4 regions of the Actinoplanes derwentensis genome follow, and region 2 is predicted to be linked to each of the others. Evidence: riboswitches for the same ligand, from Rfam matches in the RefSeq annotation. Region 2 holds a riboswitch; each other region holds the start of a gene.
The links. Region 2 has a riboswitch for cyclic di-AMP ahead of BLU81_RS06155 (LysM peptidoglycan-binding domain-containing protein). Riboswitches for the same ligand answer to the same signal wherever they lie in the genome.
Positions count from the first base shown of each region.

Region 1: it holds a riboswitch for cyclic di-AMP, as region 2 does, so the genes downstream of both, BLU81_RS30810 (LysM peptidoglycan-binding domain-containing protein) here and BLU81_RS06155 (LysM peptidoglycan-binding domain-containing protein) in region 2, are expected to answer to the same signal.
Region 3: it holds a riboswitch for cyclic di-AMP, as region 2 does, so the genes downstream of both, BLU81_RS31190 (coiled-coil domain-containing protein) here and BLU81_RS06155 (LysM peptidoglycan-binding domain-containing protein) in region 2, are expected to answer to the same signal.
Region 4: it holds a riboswitch for cyclic di-AMP, as region 2 does, so the genes downstream of both, BLU81_RS25000 (C40 family peptidase) here and BLU81_RS06155 (LysM peptidoglycan-binding domain-containing protein) in region 2, are expected to answer to the same signal.

Region 1 is NZ_LT629758.1:7,002,735-7,008,421, reverse strand. It holds gene BLU81_RS30830 (rhamnogalacturonan lyase B N-terminal domain-containing protein) at 1-319, opposite strand, end outside; gene BLU81_RS30825 (winged helix DNA-binding domain-containing protein) at 391-1,473, opposite strand; gene BLU81_RS30820 (GNAT family N-acetyltransferase) at 1,495-2,100, opposite strand; gene BLU81_RS30815 (saccharopine dehydrogenase family protein) at 2,194-3,408, opposite strand; cyclic di-AMP (ydaO/yuaA leader) riboswitch at 3,615-3,755, shown strand; gene BLU81_RS30810 (LysM peptidoglycan-binding domain-containing protein) at 3,761-4,303, shown strand; tRNA gene BLU81_RS30805 (tRNA-Arg) at 4,380-4,452, opposite strand; gene BLU81_RS30800 (LCP family protein) at 4,487-5,629, opposite strand.
Region 2 is NZ_LT629758.1:1,384,885-1,390,571, forward strand. It holds gene BLU81_RS06140 (beta-galactosidase) at 1-1,716, shown strand, start outside; gene BLU81_RS06145 (GNAT family N-acetyltransferase) at 1,803-2,324, opposite strand; gene BLU81_RS06150 (CPBP family intramembrane glutamic endopeptidase) at 2,427-3,341, shown strand; cyclic di-AMP (ydaO/yuaA leader) riboswitch at 3,502-3,681, shown strand; gene BLU81_RS06155 (LysM peptidoglycan-binding domain-containing protein) at 3,680-4,228, shown strand; gene BLU81_RS06160 (phosphotransferase) at 4,237-5,187, shown strand; gene BLU81_RS06165 (epoxide hydrolase family protein) at 5,171-5,687, opposite strand, start outside.
Region 3 is NZ_LT629758.1:7,091,331-7,097,017, reverse strand. It holds gene BLU81_RS31205 (beta-phosphoglucomutase family hydrolase) at 1-109, shown strand, start outside; gene BLU81_RS31200 (glycoside hydrolase family 65 protein) at 162-2,525, shown strand; gene BLU81_RS31195 (coiled-coil domain-containing protein) at 2,583-3,629, opposite strand; cyclic di-AMP (ydaO/yuaA leader) riboswitch at 3,634-3,766, opposite strand; cyclic di-AMP (ydaO/yuaA leader) riboswitch at 3,974-4,110, shown strand; gene BLU81_RS31190 (coiled-coil domain-containing protein) at 4,109-5,146, shown strand; gene BLU81_RS31185 (ABC transporter ATP-binding protein) at 5,169-5,687, opposite strand, start outside.
Region 4 is NZ_LT629758.1:5,680,398-5,686,084, forward strand. It holds gene BLU81_RS25000 (C40 family peptidase) at 760-1,461, opposite strand; cyclic di-AMP (ydaO/yuaA leader) riboswitch at 1,582-1,775, opposite strand; gene BLU81_RS25005 (MurT ligase domain-containing protein) at 2,145-3,365, shown strand; gene BLU81_RS25010 (type 1 glutamine amidotransferase) at 3,355-4,068, shown strand; gene BLU81_RS25015 (TVP38/TMEM64 family protein) at 4,109-4,810, shown strand; gene leuS (leucine--tRNA ligase) at 5,125-5,687, opposite strand, start outside.

The sequences.
Region 1 (5,687 bases), 5.0 Mb from region 2:
CGGTCGACGCGCTCGCCACACTCACCAGGATCGACGCGCCACTGTTGAAGGTCTTGCTGGTCACCGTGGCCGTCGAGAAGCCGGACTCGAACTGGCCGGCGGCGAAACCGGACGCGGTCATCTCGGTGCCGTTGTGCTTCAGCGACGTCATGTTGCCGTTGTCGCCGTTGATCGTGAACGCCAGGCCGGTGCCGGTGTCGAAGCTGACGTTCGCGGCCGCGTTCGCCCAGGGCTGGCCGACACCCAGCAGACCGGCTCCGGCCAGTACCGCCGTCGAGGCGAGGCCGACGGCCAGAGCTTTACGGCTTTTGCGTGACATGTGACCACCTAGGGGAGCTGTTAGGGACATCGGTAGGTGGTCCCGGAGACGGAAAAGGTTGCCTGGGTTCCTCAGTCGATTTTCACGGTCGCCGCCGGCACCTCCCGCGCCCGCGCGACCTGGGCCGCCTCCTCCTCGACCCGGGCGGCCGACAACCGCCCGAACGGTGTGACGGTCAGATCCACCTGTTTCTTCTTGAGCGCGGCCCGCCAGACTCCGGCGATCTCGCCGTCCACCAGCAGCACCCCCGGGTTGCCGAGAGGACGCCACACCTGTTTCTGATGCTCCCGGCCGGGCACCAGCAGGTCCCGGTCACGGGCCTGGAGCAGCGGATCCATCGCCGGCAGCAGGCGCACCCCGGATGGTCGCGGTGCCGTTTCGAGCAGCCCCGCCGAGGCTTCGGGCAGCCAGGCGCGGCGACCGTCCACACTCACCGCGGTCAGGTCCGCCGGCCACGCCCGCTTGATCACCGTGGTCGTGGTGCCGAGGTGTTTCGCGACCTCGGCCGGGCCGGCCGGGCCGAGAAACCGAAGGTAGGTCTTGATCAGGTGGTCGAGACCGGCGGTGGTGTCCGGGATCGGGGGAGCGTCCGCTAGCGGGCCCAGAGACGCCTCCCGGCCGCGGGACAGCACCTCCACGCCACCGGCCAGGCCGGCCTGCTGCCAGACGTTGCCGGCGACGTGGCGGGCGCCGCAGGGCTTGCAGTCATACGTCAACTCGGCCGGAACCCGGGCGCTGACCTCGGTGCTCGCCTCGCCACGGGGGATCGGCCCGGTCACCACGGCCCGGAACGCCTCCGCGACCGCGGTGAACGCCCGCACCCCCAGCGCCTGAGCCCGCGGGATCTGGCCGCTCTTCACCCGGGCCGCCGCGTCGTCGTCACCGGTGGGCCACAACTGGCGCACCAGGGCCGGCAGGTCGGCCCGGCGGTGCAGATGCGGGGCACCGCGGGCCGCCCAGACGGTGACCAGCCGGTCGTCACTCGCTCCCGCCGTGGTGCGGGCGGCCAGAGCGACCTGGATCGAACCGGGCGTGTACTCCTGGAGGCCCAGGTCGAGCACCGGCAGGTCGGCGGGCCGATCGTCGACCCGGCCGGACAGTCCCTGCGCGACGACCCGGAAGGCCATCACCTGCTCGCGGTCCACCTCGATCATGCGCACCTCCTGCGACGGCGGTCATCGCCGACCGTACCGGCGGGATGCGACATTTTTCCGGCGATCGTCGTGCGGACCGGGCCGGCCCTCGACGAACTCCCACGTGTCCAGGTACACCGGACCGTCCGGGCCGGCCTGCTGGATCACCGGATCGGCGGCCGGCCGGTAACCACAGTGCCGGGCCACCGACGTGCTCGCCGTGTTACCCCGGTCGATCCGCAGCAGCAGCCGGCGCAGCCGCAACGTGTCGACCGAGAACGTGGTGAGCAGGGAGAGCGCGGCCGACGCTAGACCCCGGCGGCGGAACGGCAGGCCGACCAGATAACCCAGTTCGGCCTCGTGCGCGTCGGAACGCACCGCGAAGAGCAGCACCTCGCCGAGCGGCCTACCACCGTCGGCGGTGATCGCGAGCTGGATCCGGCTGCCATTGACCCGGCCCTGCAAGGCCCGCCGCAGATAGGCCAGCCCGGCCTCCACGTCGAACGGCGACGGCCGCAGTGTCCAGCGGGCGATGTCCGGCTCGTCCAGCAGTGCGACCAGGTCGTCGAGGTCCTCCCAGCACCACTCCCGCAGGACGACGCCAGCCCCCGCCAACCGCAGCGGGTAGGGGAGCGGGCTGACGGTCACTCATGAATCGTGCCGGAATATGCACTCTTAGTGCTAGTGGGGATCGGCGCGAAACGCGTCAGATCACTGATACCGCTCTGGGGGCTCCGCAGGTTATGCCTTCCGGGCGGTGATCTCCAGGCCGGCCGTGCGCAGCCGGTCGACCAGGGCGTCGCCGATGCCGGTCGCCGGAGTGAGCACACCACCCTCGGACTTCGGCAGCCGATCCCGGTCCAGGGCCAGCGCCAGGGCGGACTCACCGAGCATGACCGCGGTCGCGGCGTACCCCGGGTCGCCCTGGGCCTTGACCCTCGCGCGATAGCGCGCCCCCGTCGTGGTGACACCGAAGATGTCCATGGTGAAGTGGCCGTTGGTCCGGTTGCTCTCGCTCGGCCCGGTACCCGGCGCGGGCAGGACCCGGTCCAGCACGAATCGGATCGGCGGCACCGCGAATCCGATCACCAGGGCGCTCATCGCGGCCTTGGTCACCCGGGCGATCACCGGGGAGCCGACTCGCAGCACCTCGCGGTAGCGGAACCCGCGACCGTACGCCCAGCCGCGCAGCGCGTTGCTCCGGCGTACGACCCGGGTGTTGTACGACGCCATCACGAACGGGGCGAGGTGCCCGCGCAGACTCGGGTCCACTTCGGAAGGCGCCAGGGTGAGCATGTCCGGCTGGCGCCCGAGATCGGGTTCGGCCTTCCGGTCGGGACTCAGCGAGTACGGGCTGGCCCCGATCCGCCGTAGCCGCCGGTCCTTCTTCATCACGTCGACCTGGTGCCGCATCGAGTCGATGGTGCCGCCGCTGACACCGCCGCGCATGCTGGTCACCACCAGCGTGGTGTCGGTCAGTTCGCCGGCGCCGTCGGCTTGCACCAGCTCATGCAGGACGTGCACCCCGATATCGGACGGGATCGAATCGAAGCCGCAGGAGTGCACGATCCGTGCACCGGTGCGCCGGGCGACCTCATGGTTCTCGTCGATGCTGTCCCGGGCGAACAGGACCTCACCGGTCAGGTCCACGTAGTCGGTACCGGTTTCGGCGCAGGCGCGAGCGAGTGGCTTGCCGAATTTCGCGTACGGCCCGACCGTCGTCACCACCACGCGAGTGCGGTCGGCCATCGTGGTCAGGGCCTCGGCGTCGTCCGCGTCAGCGACCACGATGGGCAGGTCCAGGCCGAGTCGTTCCAGTTTCGCCGCGGACCGTCCGGCGAGCGCGATCCGGGTGCCTTGCGGTGATTTCGTCGCGAGATGCTTCGCGACCAGCGCGCCGGCGAAACCCGAGGCACCGTAGACGATCACGTCGAACTCGCGCTGTCGATCGCTCATGGCTGCCGATTGTGCACCCTCGGTGGAGGGTTGTGTACCCACCGCGGCGCGCCGAGATCGGCATGTTATCCACACAAAGGAAGATCAAAGCGGCTAATTTGTGACCAACAACTCCATTGCCGCTGCTCGGTCATGTGTGTCGAGAGCGGCGTCTCAGCGGCCCGCGTGAGCGGGCACCGTGGCCGGTAACGCCGAGTCCTGCCGCCGGTCGCGGATCTACGAATCAAGGCATGGAGCGGGGGACCCAAGAGTTCCTCGGCGCTACGGCGCCTCGGGGTGAAGCCGTGGTAAGCGGCCGGGCACCTCTGCCCGAACCCGACAGCTGACCTCGCAGGCGTGGAGGACAACGCACATGGCTCAGAAAAGTGAACAGTGGAAGCGCGTGATCGGCCTGGCGGTCGTCTGCGTCACCGGAAGCGCCGTGCTGGCCGGGCCGGCCGCCGCCGCTCCGGACAGCATCAACTGGGAGGCGATCGCCCGCTGCGAATCCGGCGGCAACTGGGGCATCAATACCGGAAACGGGTACTACGGCGGGCTTCAGTTCAGCCACGGCACCTGGCGGGCCTACGGCGGAGCGCGGTACGCCAGCACCGCCAACCGGGCCTCCAAGTCCGAGCAGATCCGCATCGCCGAACGGGTGCTGCGCGGCCAGGGGATCGGTGCGTGGCCGACCTGCGGGCGGCGTAACGCCTACAAGCCGGCGTCCCGTTCCGCGCGCCGGGCTCCGGTCACCCGGCACTCCTCGGGCAGCTACGTCGTACGCCCGGGTGACACGCTGGCGAAGATCGCCGCCCGTTACCACGTGCGGGGCGGCTGGAAAGCCCTTTACCGGGCAAACACGGCGACGCTGCGCAGCCCGAACCGACTGGCTGTGGGGCAGCGGATCCGGCTCTGACCCGGCTCTGACCTGGCCCTGATTCGGCGGGAACGACACCGGCCGTTCCGCGAGTGCGGAACGGCCGGGGAGTGAGTGGGCCCGGCGCGACTTGAACGCGCGACCTACCGCTTAGGAGGCGGTTGCTCTATCCACTGAGCTACGAGCCCTGGAGCCACTGAAACCTGAGGGTACCAGTAGGGCTCAGCTCTGGAGGTTCACGTACTCCGGGTGGTCGAGCAGGAATCCGCCGACCCGGTCCTCCCGGACGGCCTGGAAGAACTCCTTGGTCGAAGGCTCCAGTTCCTCGCCCAGATAGGTGCTGCCGGCGAACTTTCCGCCACCCGGCAGCTTCACCGTGATCATGTCGTCGACGTTGAGGCCCTGTAGGGCGAACGCCCAGTCGAGCACGGTGTGGCCGCCGCCGGAGAAGGTCAGCGAGCCACCGGCCGCGTTCATCACCTTCAGCAGTTTCGCCGGGTCGGTCACCACGTCCTTGCTCATCGCCTGCTTGGCCAGCGCCTTGACGAACTGCTGCTGGTGCCGCTGCCGGTCGTAGTCGCCCTCGGGGAGTCCGTAGCGTTGCCGCACGTAGTCCAGGGCCTCCCACGCCTGCAGGTGGTAGGTGCCCTTCTGATAGATCTTCTGCACCCCGATGTACGGGTGGTCGCAGGTGTTGTCGGCGCAGCGGGACAACCGGTCGCGGGGCGAGCCGTCCGGTTTCAGGTGCTCGGACTTCACGTCCTGGTCGATCGTCATGGTGACGCCCTCCATCGCCTCGACGATCTTCTTGAAGCCGCCGAAGTTGACGATCCCGCCGGCGTCGAACTCCTTGATGCCGGTGTACCCGCCGACCGTCTTGGCGAGCAGCTGGAAGCCCTGGGCGGCGCTGTACTTCCCGTCGCCGAGATGGCTGCCCATCGACATCGAGCCGTTGATCTTCCCGGAGCCGCCGCGGTAGTCCGCCTTCGGGAACGCCGGGATGTCGACGTACAGGTCACGGGGCAGCGAGAACAGGTAGACCGTGCTCATGTCGGCCGGGATGTGCGCCAGGATGATCGAGTCGGAGAGCGGCGGCGTCTTGTCGTCCCGCGGATCGATCCCGACCAGTAGCAGGTTCAGCGGGCCCTTGATCGACGGGCTGTCGTCCTCTTTCCGGTCCCGCGGGACCGCGGCGTTGGCCGCCCGGGGTTCGAAGATGCTGTCATCGGTCACCGCGGCGGTGTATTTCGCGACCAGAGTCTGCGCGGTGACGAGAGCACCAACACTCGTGACGATCAGTACGGAGCCGGCGATCGCGCTCAATCGAGCCCAGAGCGGTGCACGTCGCTTGACCGTTTTCGTCACCGGTGTTCCATTCCGCCGAGCTTCGAAGGATCTGCATTTTTGCACACGATCATGGGTG
Region 2 (5,687 bases):
GACCTGGCCACCCCGACCGCGTCGCCGCCACCGTGGCTGACCACGGAGCATCCGGAGATCCTGCCGGTGGACCGGGACGGCCGCACCGTCTGGCCGGGCGCCCGCCAGCACTGGCGGCCCACGTCACCGGTCTTCCGCGATCATGCGCTGCGCCTGGTCCGCCGGCTCGCGAACCGGTACGCGCACCATCCGGCCCTCGCCGCCTGGCATGTCAGTAACGAGCTGGGCTGCCACAACGTGCACGACTACTCCGACGACGCGGCGCGCGCCTTCCGGATCTGGTTGCGGGCCCGGTACCGGAACCTGGACTCTCTGAACAGCGCGTGGGGCACCGATTTCTGGTCGCAGCGTTACGGAGAGTGGCAGCAGATCCTGCCGCCGCGCCACGCCAACGGGCCGGTCAACCCGACGCAGCAGCTCGACTTCAAACGGTTCTCGTCGGACGCGCTCAAGGACCACTACCTGGCCGAACGCCGGATTCTGCGGGAGCTGACCCCGCAGATCCCGGTGACCACGAACTTCATGGTCGCCGGGGACATCAACGACATGAACTATCCGGACTGGGCGGCCGAGGTCGACTTCGTCGCCAACGATCACTACTCGCGGCCCGGCCCGCAGTCCCGCGACGAACTGTCATTTTCGGCCAACCTGTCCGGCAACCTGATCACCGGGCGGCCCTGGTTCCTGATGGAGCACTCCACCAGCGCGGTCAACTGGCAGCCGGTCAACGTGCCTAAACTGTCCGGCGAACTGGCCCGCGATTCGCTCACGCACGTCGCCCACGGTGCCGACGGAGTGTGCTTCTTCCAGTGGCGGCAGTCCCGGGCCGGTGCCGAGAAATACCATTCGGCGATGCTGCCGCACGCCGGAGAGACCAGCGCGATCTTCCGGGCGGTCACCGATCTCGGCGCGCGGTTGCGGTCACTTTCGGACATAGCCGGGATTGCTCGTACGCCAGCAGAAGTCGCTGTGCTCATCGACTACGAGTCGTGGTGGGTCGCCGAACTCGACTCGCACCCCACCGACCGCCTGCGCTACCGTGCCGAGGCCCTGGACTGGTACACCGCCCTGCTGGACCGGGGCATCCGTGCCGACGTCGTCCCGGCCGCCGCCGATCTGAGCGGCTATCGCCTGGTCGTGGCCCCGATCCTGCACGTGGTTCCGGCCGCACTTCAAGAGCGCCTTGCGGAGTACGTGTCCGCAGGCGGTCACCTGGTGACCACCTATTTCTCCGGCATCGTCGACGAGTTCGATCACGCCTGGCCCGGCGCCTATCCGGGCGCGCTGCGTGACCTGCTCGGCATCCGGGTCGAGGAGTTCGCACCCCTGCTCGACGGTGTCTCGGTACCGCTCACCAACGGCACGTCCGGCACCCTGTGGTCAGAGCGGGTCGAGGTTACCGACCCGGCCGTCAAGGTGCTCGCCGGCTACCGGGACGGGGGACCGGCCGTCACCCGGCGTGAGGTGGGGGAGGGGTCGGCGGCCTACGTCTCCACCCGGCTGGGCCCGCACGGTCTGGCCGCGATCCTCGACGACCTGCTGCTCCCGGCCGGCGCTACCAGTGAACTGCCCGCCGAGTTGCGCGGAAAGGTGGAGCTGGCGGTGCGTGGCCCGGCCCGGTTCCTGATCAACCGCACCGACGAGCCGGTCGACCTGTCCGGCGTCCCGGACGCGCCCGCCACACTCCCGGCTCGTGGGGTCGTGATCGTCCGGTAGACGTACCCGGCCGGGTCTGTCGTCACCGTCGCAGACCCGGCCCGAATCGCCTCCGGAAGTGACGCGAACGCCGAGAGGGATGCGCTCTAGGCTGCCGGGCGCTCCCGGGTGATCTCGGTGTCGCCGGAGTCGGTGACCCGGCGGGAGGTCTCGGTGAAACCGGCCTTCTCCGCGACGCGGGCCGAGCCGGTGTTGCGGGCGTCGTGCTTGATCGCCACGCGGGTGATGCCGGGCAGCGTGACGGCGACCCGGGTCAGCGCCTGCACTGCCGTGGTCATGTGGCCCTGCCCGGCGAACGGGGAGCGCAGCCAGTAGCCGATCTCCATCACGTCCGGGCCCATCCGGGTGTGCAGGCCGATGCTGCCGATCAGGTCGCCGACCGCGGTGAAGATCGCGTACTGGAAGTCGGTGCCCTTCTCCCAGCTCTGGTCGGCACTGGCGAGGTAGGCGCGGGAGCCCGACAGCTCGTAGTCGTCGGTGGCCCACGGCAGGAACGGTTTCAGCTCGGGCAGCGACTCGCGGACGGCGGCGGTGAGCTCGTCGGCCCACTCCGGCTCCCAGCGTTTCAGGACCAGAGTGCCGGCGTTGATCATCTCGGGTGGTTCCATGCTCGCATTCTGCCCGCTGCACTGCTCTATATCTCTGGGTAGGGACGAGGATCCGGCCGTGGCCAGATCCGCCGGTCGTCGATATTGACGAGACTTCAGTACATGTCGACGACCGGAACCCCGTACCACCGCCTTGCACTGACCCCCACCCACCGCTGGTGGCGGCCCCTCCTCGGCACGTTCTTCATCCTCGCCACCGGTGTGGTGGCGTTCCTGGTCACCTTTTTCGTCTACGCGGGTGCCGCCGAGCTGACCGGGCAACCGGACGGCGCGGACGGGATGCCCACTTTCGGTCCGCTCGCGGAACTCGCGCTCGGGTTCGTGTCGCTCGCCGTGCTGCTGCCGGTGGTCCTGCTCGCGGCCCGCCTGACCCAGGCCCGGCCGGCCGGCACCCTCTCCTCTGTCGACGGGCGGATCAGATGGCGGTGGCTGATGATCTGCCTGCCGGTCGCGGCGGTCGCCATCATCGTCTTCATGACCGGGGGTACGGCCCTCGCTGTGCTGACCGGTGAGGAGTCCGGACTCGACGTCCCCTTGGTGGGCTGGGCGCCGTTCCTGACATCGACGGCCGTGTTGTTCCTGGTGGTGCCGTTCCAGGCGGCGGCCGAGGAGTACCTGTGCCGGGGCTGGCTGCTGCAGGCCGTCGGCACGTGGTTCCGCGGTCCGTGGGTGCCGATCGTCTTTCAGGCTCTGGTCTTCGCCGCACTGCACGGGTGGGGTACGCCGTTCGGCTTCTTCGACCTGGCCGTTTTCGGAGTGATCGCCGGCTGGGTGACGGTCCGCACCGGCGGTTTGGAGGCGGCGATCGCTCTGCACGTGATGAACAACCTGCTCAGCAGCATTGTCGCGGGGGCTTTCGGGCAGCTGACGATCGACGAGACGGCGGCGGACATGCCGTGGCAGATGGCCGCGGCCGATCTTCCGGTGCTGCTCGGTTTCGCCGCGGTGATCACCTGGCTGTGGCGTCGGCGCCCGGCCCCGATGGACAGTCGTGAGCTGGTCGGAAGCGTGCATTAGTAGTCCGTACCTCTCCAAAGAGGAATAACCGGAATATCAACCCGCCAAGAAGATCAAATCGGGCAAATACTGTTAAGAACGTCACTATTCCCCCTCGTTTTCTTGGCTCTCGGCCCATCGACGTGGTTACCGTCGTCGCCAGTCCCGCGTTGCGGGCACTGTGAGCGGACCGCCGAATCCTGCCGCCGCTCACAGAAACGAAACGGACGGCAGGAGCGGGGGACCCAATCTCTACGGCGCATCGTTCTTGCGCCTCGGGGTGAAGCCGTGTGTGTGACACGGCCGGGATGGATCGTCCCGAACCCGACAGCTCACCTCGTAGGCGTGGAGGATCACCCATGTCTCGGATCGGTAGTAGACGAGTGCGCCTTGCCCTGACCATGGTCACGGCGGGAATCACCGGAGCCGGCATCGTCCTGAGCGGTGCGGCTCCGGCGAGTGCGGCCCGGCAGGTCAACTGGGACGTGGTCGCCAAGTGCGAGTCCGGCGGCCGCTGGCACATCAACACCGGCAACGGGTACTACGGCGGCCTGCAGTTCAGCCGCAGCACCTGGAAGTCCAACGGCGGCGGCAAGTACGCCTCGACCGCAGACAAGGCCACCAAGGGCGAACAGATCGCCGTCGCCAACAAGATCCACGCCAAGCGCGGCCTCAGCCCCTGGCCGACGTGCGGCAAGAAGTCCGGCGTCTACAAGAAGGTGACGGCGAAGAAGCCGGCCGCCGCGAAACCCAGCGGCAAGACCTACGTGATCCGCTCCGGCGACACCCTCGCCTCGATCGCCACCAAGAAGAAGATCAAGGGCGGCTGGCGTACGCTCTACGCATTGAACAAGAGCATTCTCGACAGCCCCAGCCAGATCCTCCCCGGACAGCGCATCAAACTCTGACCCCGGACGTGATCGGCACGCTGTCGGCCCGATTCGGCGTCGCTCCCGTTCTCGCCAGCGTGCCGATCACCCTCGGATTGATGAACCAGAACTGGCGCTGGACGACCAGGTCCGCCGACTACGCCGTCAAGCGCCTGCGTGACGCCACCCCGGCCACGGTCCGCCGCCAGCAACGGGCCCTGCCCACGCTGGCGGCGCACGGCATCCCGGTCGCGGTACCGTTCGGTCTCACCGAACTGGACGGCCACTGGTACACGATCGCACCCTGGCTGCCCGGCACGCACACACCCGGCACCGCGCTGAGCCTGCCCGCGTGTCACGAACTCGGGAGGGTCATCGGGCACACGCACTCGGTGCTGCGGGCGGCGCTGCCCGCCGGGCCGTCCACGCTGCCGCCACCGCCCACGGTTGCGGAGACGATCGCCCAGCTCGAACGGCTCGCCGCGGCGACCGGTGACACCGGCTTCGACGATTTCGCCCGCGCCGAGATCGACTGGCGGCTCCGGCTGCTGCCGTCGATCGCCCACCTGCGGCCCGATCCGGGAGCCGAGGACCCGATCGGCTGGACCCATGGCGACCTGACCCCACTCAACCTGCTCTTCACCGGCTCGGAAGTCAGCGGCATCCTCGACTGGGACCGGCTCGGCGTGCGACCTTACGGGCGTGAGGTCATTCGTACCGCCGCAATCGTCTTTGTCTCGTCCGCGGGTTTGGACCTGGACCGGATCGCCGCTTTCAGTGCCGGATATCGCAGCCGGATAGCCGTTCCCGCGGTGGCGATGCGGGACGCCGCCCACCGCCGATGGTGGGATCTCGCGACCGACACCTATTTCCTGCGGCGCCACTACGACCAGGGTGACACCGGCTGCGACCACCTGTTCCACAGTTCGTCCGCGGTGCTGCGCTGGTGGACCGGGCACCGCGACGATGTCGCCGAATCGCTCACCTCAATTCGCTGAAGAACGCGCACAGGTCGCCGATCAACAGTTCCGGAACCTCCAGGGCGGGGAAATGGCCGCCGCGATCGTGCTCGGCCCAGAATCGGATGTCCGGATAACGGCGAGCCGCCCAGCGCCGGGACGGCCGCGGCACCTCACCCCGAAAGACCGAGGCCCCCGCCGGTACGTCCACCGCAGTCGCGTCCCGGCCGTCGATCCAGGCCCCGACCCGGTCGATGCTCTCCGCGTAGAGCCGGGCCGAGGACGCCGCCGTGCCGGTCAGCCAATACAGTGTCACCTGATCCAGCACCTGGTCACGGGTCAAGCCGTCACCCCAGGACAACAGTTTCTCGGCCATCCACGCGCACAGTCCGACAGGCGAGTCGAGCAGCGCGTAACCGATGGTCTGCGGCGCCGTCCGGTGCATCTCCGAATAGGCCGACGAATCCCGCTCCCGCCGGTGCGCCTCATCCCTCGCGGCCTGTTCGGTATCGGTCAGGGCTTCGCCGGGCGCCGGACCG
Region 3 (5,687 bases), 4.9 Mb from region 2:
TGGGTTCGGCATCGTGATCGGCGTGGATCGTGTCGGCCAGGCTGACGAGCTGCGCGCGCACGGTGCCGACGTGGTGGTCACCGACCTGTCCGAACTGTTGCCCGGCTAGCTACGTTTCCTTCTTCATAAAGACCTCCAGATAAGTTACGAGAGGCACGACCGTGATCCGTGAACGGGCTTACCCCGTCGACCCATGGCACATCCGGGAGACTCGGCTCGACCTGGACCTGCTGGCCCAGTCCGAATCGGTGTTCGCTCTCTCCAACGGGCACATCGGGATACGCGGGAACCTGGACGAGGGCGAGCCCCACGGCCTCCCCGGCAGTTACCTGAACTCGTTCTACGAGCTGCGGCCGCTGCCGCACGCCGAGGGCGGGTACGGGTTCCCGGAGTCCGGCCAGACCATGGTGAACGTGACGAACGCCAAGCTGATGCGCCTGCTCGTCAACGACGAGCCGTTCGACGTCCGGTACGGCGAACTGCGCTCCCACGAACGCTGCCTGGATCTGCGGGGCGGCCTGCTGGAGCGGGTCGTCGAATGGGTCTCCCCGTCCGGCCAGGGCGTCCGGGTCCGGACCGTGCGGCTGGTGTCGTTCACCCAGCGGGCCGTGGTGGCGTTCCTCTACGAGGTGGAGCCGCTGGAGACGTCGGCCCGGCTGATCCTGCAGTCCGAGCTGGTGGCGAACGAGCAGTTGCCGCCGATGAGCAAGGACCCGCGGGTGGCCGCCGTCCTGGATCGCCCGCTGTTGGGCGAGGAGATGCTGGAGCAGCGCACCGGCGGCATCCTGATCCACAAGACCAAGGCCAGTGACCTGCGGATGGCCGCGGCCATGGAGCACCTGGTGGAGACCCCGGGCCGGCACGCCATCACCACCGAGGGCCACCCGGACTGGCTGCGCACCACGGTGGCCTGCCGGCTGGAGCCGGGACAGAAGCTGCGGGTGGTCAAGCTGGCCGCCTACGGCTGGTCCAGTATGCGTTCGCTGCCGGCTCTGCGGGACCAGGTCGGCGCGGCGCTGGCCAGTGCTCGCCTGGACGGCTGGGACGGTCTGGTCCAGCAGCAGAAGGACTACCTGGACGCGTTCTGGGACCACTCCGACGTCAAGGTCGAGGGTGACCCGGAGGTGCAGCAGGCGGTCCGGTTCGGCCTGTTCCACACCTTGCAGGCCGGCGCCCGGGCCGAGCAGCGCCCGATCGGTTCCAAGGGCCTGACCGGGCCCGGGTACGACGGGCACACCTTCTGGGACGCCGAGACCTTCGTGCTGCCCGCGCTGACCTATACCCAGCCGTCCGCGGCGGCCGACGTGCTGCGCTGGCGGCACTCGACGCTGGACCTGGCCCGGGAGCGGGCGCAGACCCTCGGTTTCCAGGGCGCGGCGTTCCCGTGGCGGACCATCCGGGGCCAGGAGTGTTCCGGGTACTGGCCGGCCGGCACGGCGGGCTTCCACATCGGCGCCGACATCGCCGACGCGGTCCGCCGGTACGTGCAGGCCACCGGCGACTACGACTTCGAGCGTGAGGTCGGCCTGGAGCTGCTGGTGGAGACCGCGCGGCTGTGGCGTTCGCTGGGGCACCACGACCGGCACGGGCGGTTCCACATCGACGGTGTCACCGGGCCGGACGAGTACACCGCCATCGTCAACGACAACATCTACACCAACCTGCTGGCGCAGCAGAACCTGATGACCGCCGTCGAATCCTGCAAGCGGCATCCGGACCTGGCTCGCAACCTGGGTGTGGACGACGAGGAGACGGCGTCGTGGCGGGACGCGGCGGCCGCCGTGCACCTGCCGTACGACAAGGAACTCGGTGTTCACCAGCAGAGTGAGGGCTTCACCCGGCTGCAGGAGTGGGACTTCGAGAACACCCCGCCGGAGGGGTACCCGCTGCTGCTGAACTACCCGTACTTCGACCTGTACCGCAAGCAGGTCATCAAGCAGGCCGACCTGGTGATGGCGATGTACATCCGGGGCGACGCGTTCACGCCGGAGGAGAAGGCGCGCAACTTCGCCTACTACGACGCGCGGACCGTCCGGGACTCGTCGCTCTCCGCCTGTGTCCAGGCCGTGATGGCGGCCGAGACCGGGCACCTGGAGCTGGCGCACGACTATCTGGGCGAGGCCGCCCTGATGGACCTGCACGACCTGCACCAGAACGCACGGGACGGCGTGCACGTGGCGTCGCTGGCCGGCACCTGGATGTCGCTGGTCGCCGGGCTCGGCGGCATGCGTGACTTCAACGGGCAGCTCAGCTTCGCGCCGCGCCTGCCCAGCCGGATCAACAACCTGGAGTTCTCGCTGCTCTGGCGGGGACTGCGCCTGCGGGTGATCGTGACCGCCGACGAGGTCACGTACTCGCTGCGCAACGGTGGCGGCCAGGCCCGGCTGACGCTGCTGCACCACGGCAAGGAGATCGAGGTCACCCAGGTCCGTCCGGTGACCGTGCCGATCCCCGCCGCGGTGCCGGCCGGTCCGGCGCCGGTCCAGCCGCACGGCCGGGCTCCGGTCCGGCGCTCGGTGCACTGAGGTCATAGAAAAGCGCCCCCGCCCTGACTCAGGGCGGGGGCGCTTTTCTACGTGCTGTTAGAGCATCGAGACGTGCACGTGGTCGGTGTGATCACTGACACCGTGATACGACTTCCAGCCCGAAGCCGGGAACCAGATCTGCTTGTACCAGATCACGTAGTAGATCCCGAGCTCGTCGGCATTCCGTACCAGGAAGGCCGTGAGGTTGTTGCCGTACTTCATCTTCTTGGTGTCGCTGAGACTCGCCGAGGAGAATCCGCTCTTCTGCAACGACCAGTCACAGGCTCGGCCCTTGGGATGTTCGAAGGGCCCACCAGTGCGGTGACAGCCGACGAACAGATTGAAGCCGGCCTTCTTCGTTTCCTTGTACATGTTCAGGGTGCGCTTGGTGATGCAGCCACCAGTGGTCGGGTCGTCCTCGGTGCAACCCTCGGCCGAGAACCCGCCGCTGGAGTTGCGCGGGGCGGCTTTCGCCTCGGCCGACTTCGAGTCCACCAGACCCTGGTTGACGGTCTGGTTGATGCCGGTGCTGGCGCCGACCAGGTCGAGCTGCTTCTCGGCGGATTCCTTCTGCTTCTTCAGGACCGAGAGCTGCTGCTGTTCGTTCTTGAGCTCGGCGTCGAGGGCCGCCTTCTTGGTGGTGACCTCGTCGATCACCTCGTTGAGCTCGTTGAGCTTCCGGTCGTGCAGCGTGTTGATCTCCTCGAGTGAGACCGCCTTGCTCAGGAAGTCGTCTGAGGAGCTGCTGTCGAGCAGGAAGGTGAGGGTGCTCAGGTTCCCGGTCAGGTACTGCTGCCGGGCGATCGAGTTGACCTCGGGAATCAGCACGTCCCGGCGGGCCTCGGCGGCCTTGATGTCGACGTTCAGCTTCTTCTGGTTCTTGGTGGAGGCAGCGACCGCTGCCTTCGCGGAGACGAATCGCCGGTTCGTCGACTCCATCAGAGTCGACATGAGCCCGTCGGACTTCGTCTCCGAAGCCGGTGCCGGGTTCTCGGTCTCGTCACCGGGTGCGGCGGACGCTGGTGAGGCCGGTGCCAGGAGCATCGCGGCGGTTACCAGCGGTGCCAGGGCCAGTATCAGCCACCGGCGGGGACGTGCTGTCATCAACAGTTCCTTCCGTGACTCCGCCGACCGAGTTAGCTGACGGGTTCGGGACGGAAGCAATCCCTACCGCAACTGCGGATACACCCCAGTGACCTGGTTCCCCGGTTCGTCTCGCGACGATTGGGCGGTGGCCTGCCGGCAACTCGGGGGCGGTGCCGTCCTGGCAGGACCGGCGGCCAGTTTACCCGAGATATCGCTGTGGATCAGGCCCCGGTAAGGGCCAATGCAGTTACCGTCCAATGACTATCCGTAATTGCTGTCACCGTTTGTGTCAGGCCAAATGCGTCGCGTACGAGAACTGTCGATACTTGGATCGAGTGGGTATGGTCGGTGCGGTTCCCGCACGGGAGCCGCCGCCTAATCGTCATCAATGACGAGCCGGGGATCCATTTTCCCTCGGGGTGAATCCGCACCCAGCGGTAGGGATTTCCTTCGTCCCGAACCCGTCAGCTAACTCGGTCGGCGGCCGACGGAAGGAAATGCCTGTGCAGCAGAACACTGCGCGGCGGTTGGCGGCGTTGCTGGCGCTGTTCGTCGCCGCGTGCGGATTGGTCGTCGCCCCTACGGCGGCCTCTGCGGCCCCTCCGCTGCTCGCCGCCCCGGGTGACTCCGGAGATGACGGCGAGGGTGGTTCGGGGACCCTCATCGAACAGCTCGAGAAGGCCTCCAGCGGCTATGTGAAGGCCAAGAAGCAGCTCAAGACCTCCAAGGACCAGCAGGTCAAACTGGTCGCCGAGATCAAGCGACTGGACTCCGAGGTCGGCCCGAAGCAGGACACCCTCGACATGCTCGCGACCCAGGCGTACACCGCCGGTCGCGCCGGCACGATGGCCACCCTGCTCAGCTCCGACTCGGCCGAGGGATTCCTGGGCCGGGCCGAGACCCTGGCGCTCGTCGCGACCGACCAGAACCGGGCCATCGAGGACATCAAGTCCACCCTGGACACCCAGCAGAAGGCCAAGGTCGCCCTCGACCTCACCATCAAGGACCAGACCAAGCAGGTCACCGTGATGGCGAAGCAGAAGACGAACGCCGAGGCAGCACTCAAGGCCGCCAATCAGGGCGCCGCCAGCTCGGCCACCAGCACCGGCGACAGTGCCGACGCGGCCCCGGCCCCCAGCGGCTCCGGTTCGGGCTGTAGCGAGACCGACCCGACCGGCACCGGCGGCTGTCTCACCCCGCGCACCCTGCACGCGCTGAACCAGGCGAAGGCCGCCGGGTTCACCCGGTTCACCAAGTGCTGGCGCACCCAGAACAGCGGTGAGCATCCCAAGGGCCGGGCCTGCGACTTCTCCGCCGAGAAGGGCACCTTCGGCGGAGACGCCACGGGATCGGACAAGACCTACGGCAACAACCTGGCGAACTACTTCATCCACAACGCCGACAGCCTCGACGTGCTCTACGTGATCTGGTACCGCCGGATCTGGCTGCCGAGCAGTGGCTGGAAGTCGTACAGCGGCGCGGGTGGCGACCCGTCCAGCGACCACACCAACCACGTGCACCTGTCAGTCAACTGACGAACCGGAGTCGCGAGGCCTTCTACCTGCGGGTGAAGGCCTCGTACTCTTTCATCACCTCGGTCGTCGGGCCGTCGGCGCGGATCGTGCCGGCCTCCAGCCAGATGCACCGCTCGCAGGTGTCCCGGATCGACTGCTCGCTGTGGCTGACCAGGAAGACCGTGCCGGCCTGGCCGCGCAGCTCACGGACCCGCTGCTCGCTGCGCTTGCGGAACTTGGCGTCACCGGTGGCCAGCGCCTCGTCGATCAGCAGCACGTCGTGCTGCTTCGCGGCGGCGATGGAGAACCGCAGCCGGGCCGACATGCCGGAGGAGTAGGTCCGCATCGGCAGCGAGGAGAAGTCGCCCTTGTCGTTGATGCCGGAGAAGTCGATGATCTCCTGCTTCTTGGTCGCCACCTCGGCCGGGGACATGCCCATCGCGAGACAGCCCAGCTCGACGTTGCGATCCCCGGGCAGTTCGTTCATCAGGGCCGCGTTGACGCCCAGCAGCGACGGCTGGCCGGCCGCGTAGATCGCGCCCTTGGAGACCGGCAGCAGGCC
Region 4 (5,687 bases), 4.3 Mb from region 2:
TGTCAACTCGGGCCGGCAGGTCCGGCGTCGCTCTTCCGCCCTGCCACTGTGCTCCACTCTACTCCACTTCCCTCCACCTGCAACCCGAACGCGACCACTCCCGAGCCGCTTTCGCAGACGTACTCGCAGCTCACAGGCGGTGGGGCGGAGTGGAGGGCCAAGCCATGATCAACTGCGTCCAGTTTCCGACATCGAGCGCTCCAGGTCGCAAATCCCCCACGTTTCACCCTGTCTTTCGGCCCGTTCGCGCCCCGGTGGAGGGAAAGGGAGCACTCCGCTGGACCGAAGTGGAGGCCCCACCCATCGAGATCCACCCTTCTCCCCAGGCGATCGCGCTGTCCCCACCCTCCATCTCGCTCCGTCCAATCCCTCCACCCACCCCGCGCGCGTGCCGAGTTCGGGTCCACTCCGCACCCCAACCCACCACACACGGGCGTATGCCTTCACGTGTGGAGAGCCGCGGCTCAAATCGCACCCCGACTCACCACACGCGGACGCAGCCACCCTCGCGTGGATAGCCGCGGCTCCACCTGCACCCCGACTCACCACACGCCCGGACGGCCTCCGGACATGCCTGTGGGGCGTGACCCAGACTCGGGCCACGCCCCACAGAAGGCGTTGCTATTCCTTACTTACTGCAGCCGCTGCGCGACACCTAACTACTACCGCTCGCGACACTCACTACTACCGCGGCGCGATGGCGCTCACCGACGACCGCGGCTCGACAAGTCACGTCGAACAACAGCCGATGCGAGGCGATCAGGCGACCAGACGCCGGACCACGTAGTTCTTGCTCCAGATCTTGTGCTTGCCGACACGTGCACCGGAGTGCGGCGAGTCGTACATGTAACCGTTGCCCGCGTAGATCCCGGCGTGGTAGCCGTACGACCCGTTACGGAAGACGATCAGGTCTCCGACCTTCTTGTTGCTCTTGGAGACCGACTTCCCGTACTTCTGCTGGGAGTTCGCCTTGTGGGGCAGGCTCTTTCCCGTGGTCTTCTTGTAGACGTACTTCGTGTAGCCGGAGCAGTCGAAACGGCTCGGCCCGGACGCCCCGAACTTGTAGAGCGCGCCCTTGTGTTTCTTCGCCTCGGCGAGAACCTTGGCGCCACTGGCAACGACCTTGACCTTGACCTTGGTCGTGACCTTCTGGTTGTAGCCGGAACCACTGAAGATGGTCCGGACCCAGAGGGTGGACTTCGGCTTGGCGGTGAGGGTGACCGCGCTGGTCTTGACGGTGCCGGTGTCCAGGTTGCGCCAGGCGCCGTTGCTCCAGCCCTGAAGACGGACCGTGCCCTTGGCGATCTTGCCAGTGGCGGGGTCGATCACCTTCGCGGTGACCTTGAGGGTGGAGCCCCATTTGAGGCTCCGGGTGCTGGTCGTGGAGGCCAGCGTGGGGGTGACCTTCACGGCGGCCGCAGAGGCGGCGACCGGGGTGACGGTGGTGGTCGAAGCCGCCATTGCTGGCGAGGCTGCGACCAACTGGCCGGCACAAAGGCAGAGACCCAGGGACAGTGCGACGGTGCCGGGGCCGAATGCGGGCATACGACGACGGCTCGAACTGTTTTCGTGCACGGTAGAGAGTTCCCTCCGGCACGCCTGCGAGGTTAGCTGTCGGGTTCGGGCGGAAGGGCTTGCCCGGCCGCTGGTTGGCGGCTTCACCCCAAGGTTTCTCCCCGGGTGCGATCCGCCATGAAGCGGAACGCGGGAAGAGACCGCAATTGGGTCCCCCGTCCCCGCCCCCGAATGCCTTGTGAGTTCGGCTTGCTTGCGATGACGCACCGTCCAGCTCGGGGCAGGGCTCGGCGTGAACCGATCCGGTGCGGCCGGCGGCGATGTGCCCCCGGCAGATTCCTTGGTACCCGACTCGGCCCATGATCGTCAGCATGAGGTCAATCACTCTGAGTAATTGACACAAATCCTCATGTCCAATTTGGTAGCTCCGCGAAACAAATGCCGCCACACAAAGTAATCAGTTCACTACACTCCGCTTAAGGTTACGGGTGAATCAGAACACACAAAAAGTCGAGCCGGACGTCCGAAAAGCCCGGACCGGGGAAAACATCGAATAGGCCGTGATCTTGACGGTCTGGCAACTCGACGTGACGGTCGAGTCCGGTACCCTCGCTGGCGTGACGGACGGAATGCCTCTCATCGCCAAGGTCGCGACCTCAGTGTCGAAGACCGCCGCGGCACTCTCCAGGGCCGCGGGACGCGGCGACGGCTCGGTGATCGGCGGCTGGATCGGCCTCAAGATCGACCCTGACCTGCTCGCCCACCTGGCCGCCGGTCGTGCCGTCGCGCTGGTCTCCGGGACCAACGGGAAGACCACCACGACCAGGTTCACCGCGGCCGCGGTCGGTGTCCTCGGCCGGGTCGCCACCAACGGTTACGGCGCCAACATGCCGACCGGCCACACCTCGGCGCTGGCCAAGGAGGGGCACACCCCGTTCGCGGTCCTCGAGGTCGACGAGCACTACCTGGGCCAGGTCATCGACCAGACCAAGCCGCAGGTGGTGGCGCTGCTGAACCTCTCCCGGGACCAGCTGGACCGGGCGAAGGAGGTGGCGATGATGGCCCAGATGTGGAAGATCAAACTCGCCTCCCACCCGGAGATCAAGGTCATCGCGAACGCGGACGACCCGCTGGTGGTGTGGGCGGCCAGCGGCAGCCCGCAGACCACCTGGTTCAGCGCCGGCCAGCGCTGGCTGGACGACTCGTTCGTCTGTCCGGAGAGCGGCCACGCGATCGAGCGCGCGCAGGGCGACTGGTGGTGCACCGGCTGCCCGCTGCGCCGGCCGCGCCCGTCGTGGATGGTCGAGGACGGCGGAGTGTTCGACCCGGACGGCGTGTGGCACCTGGTGCAACTCCAGCTGCCCGGCCGGGTCAACATCGGTAACGCGGCCACCGCGCTGGCGGTCGCCGCCGAGTTCGGGGTGCGGCCGATCGACGGGGTCCGCACGCTGAAACAGGTCGCGTCGATCGCCGGCCGCTACGCACAGGTCGACAAGGACGGCCGTAACCTCCGGCTGCTCCTGGCGAAGAACCCGGCGAGCTGGCTGGAGGCCTTCGACATGGCCGACCAGGTGCCGACCCTGCTCTCGATCAACGCCCGTGACCCCGACGGCTTGGACACGTCGTGGCTCTGGGACGTGGACTTCGCCCCGTTGCGCGACCGGCCGGTGCTGATCACCGGTGACCGGGCGTTCGACCTGGCCGTCCGCCTGCAGGTGAACCAGGTGCAGTTCCGGCACGTACAGACTTTCGACGAGGCGCTGCGGTCCGTGCCACCCGGCCGCCTCGAAGTGATCGCCAACTACACGGCGTTCCAGGACATCCGAGCGGAGTTGGACCGTGTCAACTGAGGCCCTGCGGATCGTGTGGATCTATCCCGATCTGCTCTCGACCTACGGCGACCGCGGCAACCTGCTGATCCTGGCCGCGCGGGCCGCCGCCCGGGGTATCCCGGTGGAGACCTACGAGGTCCGTTCGGACCAGCGGATGCCGAACGCGGCCGACATCTACCTGATCGGCGGCGGCGAGGACGGCCCGCAGGCGCTCGCGGCGCAGCGGCTGCTCGCCGACGGCGGCCTGCACCAGGCGATCCATCAGGGTGCCTCGGTGCTGTCCATCTGTGCGGGTTACCAACTACTCGGTCACTCGTTCTTCGCCAAGGGGGTGAAGTGCGCCGGGCTGGGACTGCTCGACATCTTCTCCGACCGGGGCGAGACACGGGCGGTCGGCGAGCTGCGCGGCGAGATCGACCCCCGGCTGGGGCTGCCGCCGCTGACCGGTTTCGAGAACCACGGCGGGCGGACTCACCTGGGCGAACACGCCGCTCCGCTCGCCCGGGTCACCGCCGGCATCGGCAACGACGGCCAGACCGAGGGCGCCTGGGCCGGCAAGATCCTCGGGACGTACTCGCACGGTCCCGCACTGGCTCGCAACCCAGCTATCGCCGATCTGCTACTGAAGTGGTCGACGGGCGCGGATAGGCTTGCGCCTCTTGACGACACCTGGAGCGAGCGGCTCCGCGGCGAGAGGTTCGCGGCAGCGATCCCGGCATGACATTGTCCTGAATCGACGACAGTTGAGGCGGTAGGCCTGGATGACCGACACCCTGAACGTTGACGAGCAGGCCAAGGCCGGCGGGTGGAAGCGGCGCGCGATCCGCTTCACCCTGCTCGGCCTGAGCGTCGGCGCACTGGCCGCCGGCGCCGCGGTCCTCCCGTTGCGGGAGATCGGCGACGCGGTGGTCGGTCTGGGCCCGGGTGCCGTGGTCGCGGTGGCGGTGCTGGGCAGCCTGCTGCTGTCGGCGCTGGTCCCGCGCACCCTGATCACGATGACCTGCGGCGCTCTGCTGGGCGCCACGTCCGGGATGGCCGCCGCTCTCGCCGCCGCGGTGATCGCCGCGATCGCCACCTACTACGCGGGCCGCTGGGCCGGCCGTGGCGCGCTGCAGGCCCGCGCCGGCAGCCGCCTGGCCCGCCTGGACGGCTGGCTGAACCGTCGCGGTCTGGCCGCCGTCCTGCTGGTCCGTTTCCTGCCGCTGGCCCCGTTCGGCCTGGTCGGCTACGCCTACGGCACCACCAGCGTCTGCCGCAAGCGCTACCTGCTCGGCACCACGATCGCCGCCATCCCGTCCACGGTCACCTACGCCGTGATCGGCGCCGCGGTGGTCGCCCCCGGCGAGATGAGCATGATCACCCTGGTCCCGGCGATCTTCAGCTTCATCCTCTCCACCGCGATCATCCTGCGCTGGCGCCACACCGCCCGCCGCGACGCGGCCCTGGCCCCCGCCACCGCCTGACCCGCTTCTGATCGCGCCCCGCCCGTCCCGTCCGGCGCGGGGCGCTTTCTTCGTTGCCCAGGCGGACGGTCCGGCGCGGGCCCTCCCCTCGCACCCCAGGCAGGCGACCCGGTCACGCTTACACCTTTTGCCCTGATACGCGATGGTGGCCCCCAACCGCAACGGCCGGCCCCGTCCGCACCGCGCGAGGCGGTCCCGGCACCGGGCCGCCGACGCGGCCGCCGGGCCGAATGCGGTGGTCACCCCGACCCCGATCCGAAAAAGCCGACGGCCCGCCCCCGAAGAGAGGAGCGGGCCGTCCCGAAACGGCAGGGTCAGACGACGACGGAGACCAGGCGGCCCTTGACGACGATTACCTTCTTGGGTTCTTTGCCCGCCAGGATCTCGGCGACGGCGGCCAGTGCGGCCTCGCGTACGTCAGTCTCGGAAGTGTCCGGGGTCACCTCGACGCGGCCGCGGACCTTGCCGTTGATCTGGACCGGGTAGGTGATCGTGTCGGCGACCAGCTGCGCCGGGTCAGCGACCGGGAAGGCCGTGTAGGCCAGCGAGCCTTGGTGGCCCAGCTTGCCCCACAGTTCCTCAGCCATGTGCGGCGCGAACGGCGACATCATCAGCACCAGCGGCTCGATCGCCTCGCGGGACACCGCCGGCAGCGGGGTCAGCGTGTTGGTCAGCTCGATCAGCTTGGCGATGGCGGTGTTGAACCGCAGTTCGGCCAGGTCCTCCCGGACGCCGGCGATGACCTTGTGCAGGACCTTGCGGGTCCTCGGGTCCAGCGGCTCGTCGGTGACCTTGACGGCGCCGGTCTCCTCGTCGACGACCAGGCGCCAGGTGCGCTGCAGAAACCGCTGCGAACCGATGACGGCGCGGGTCTCCC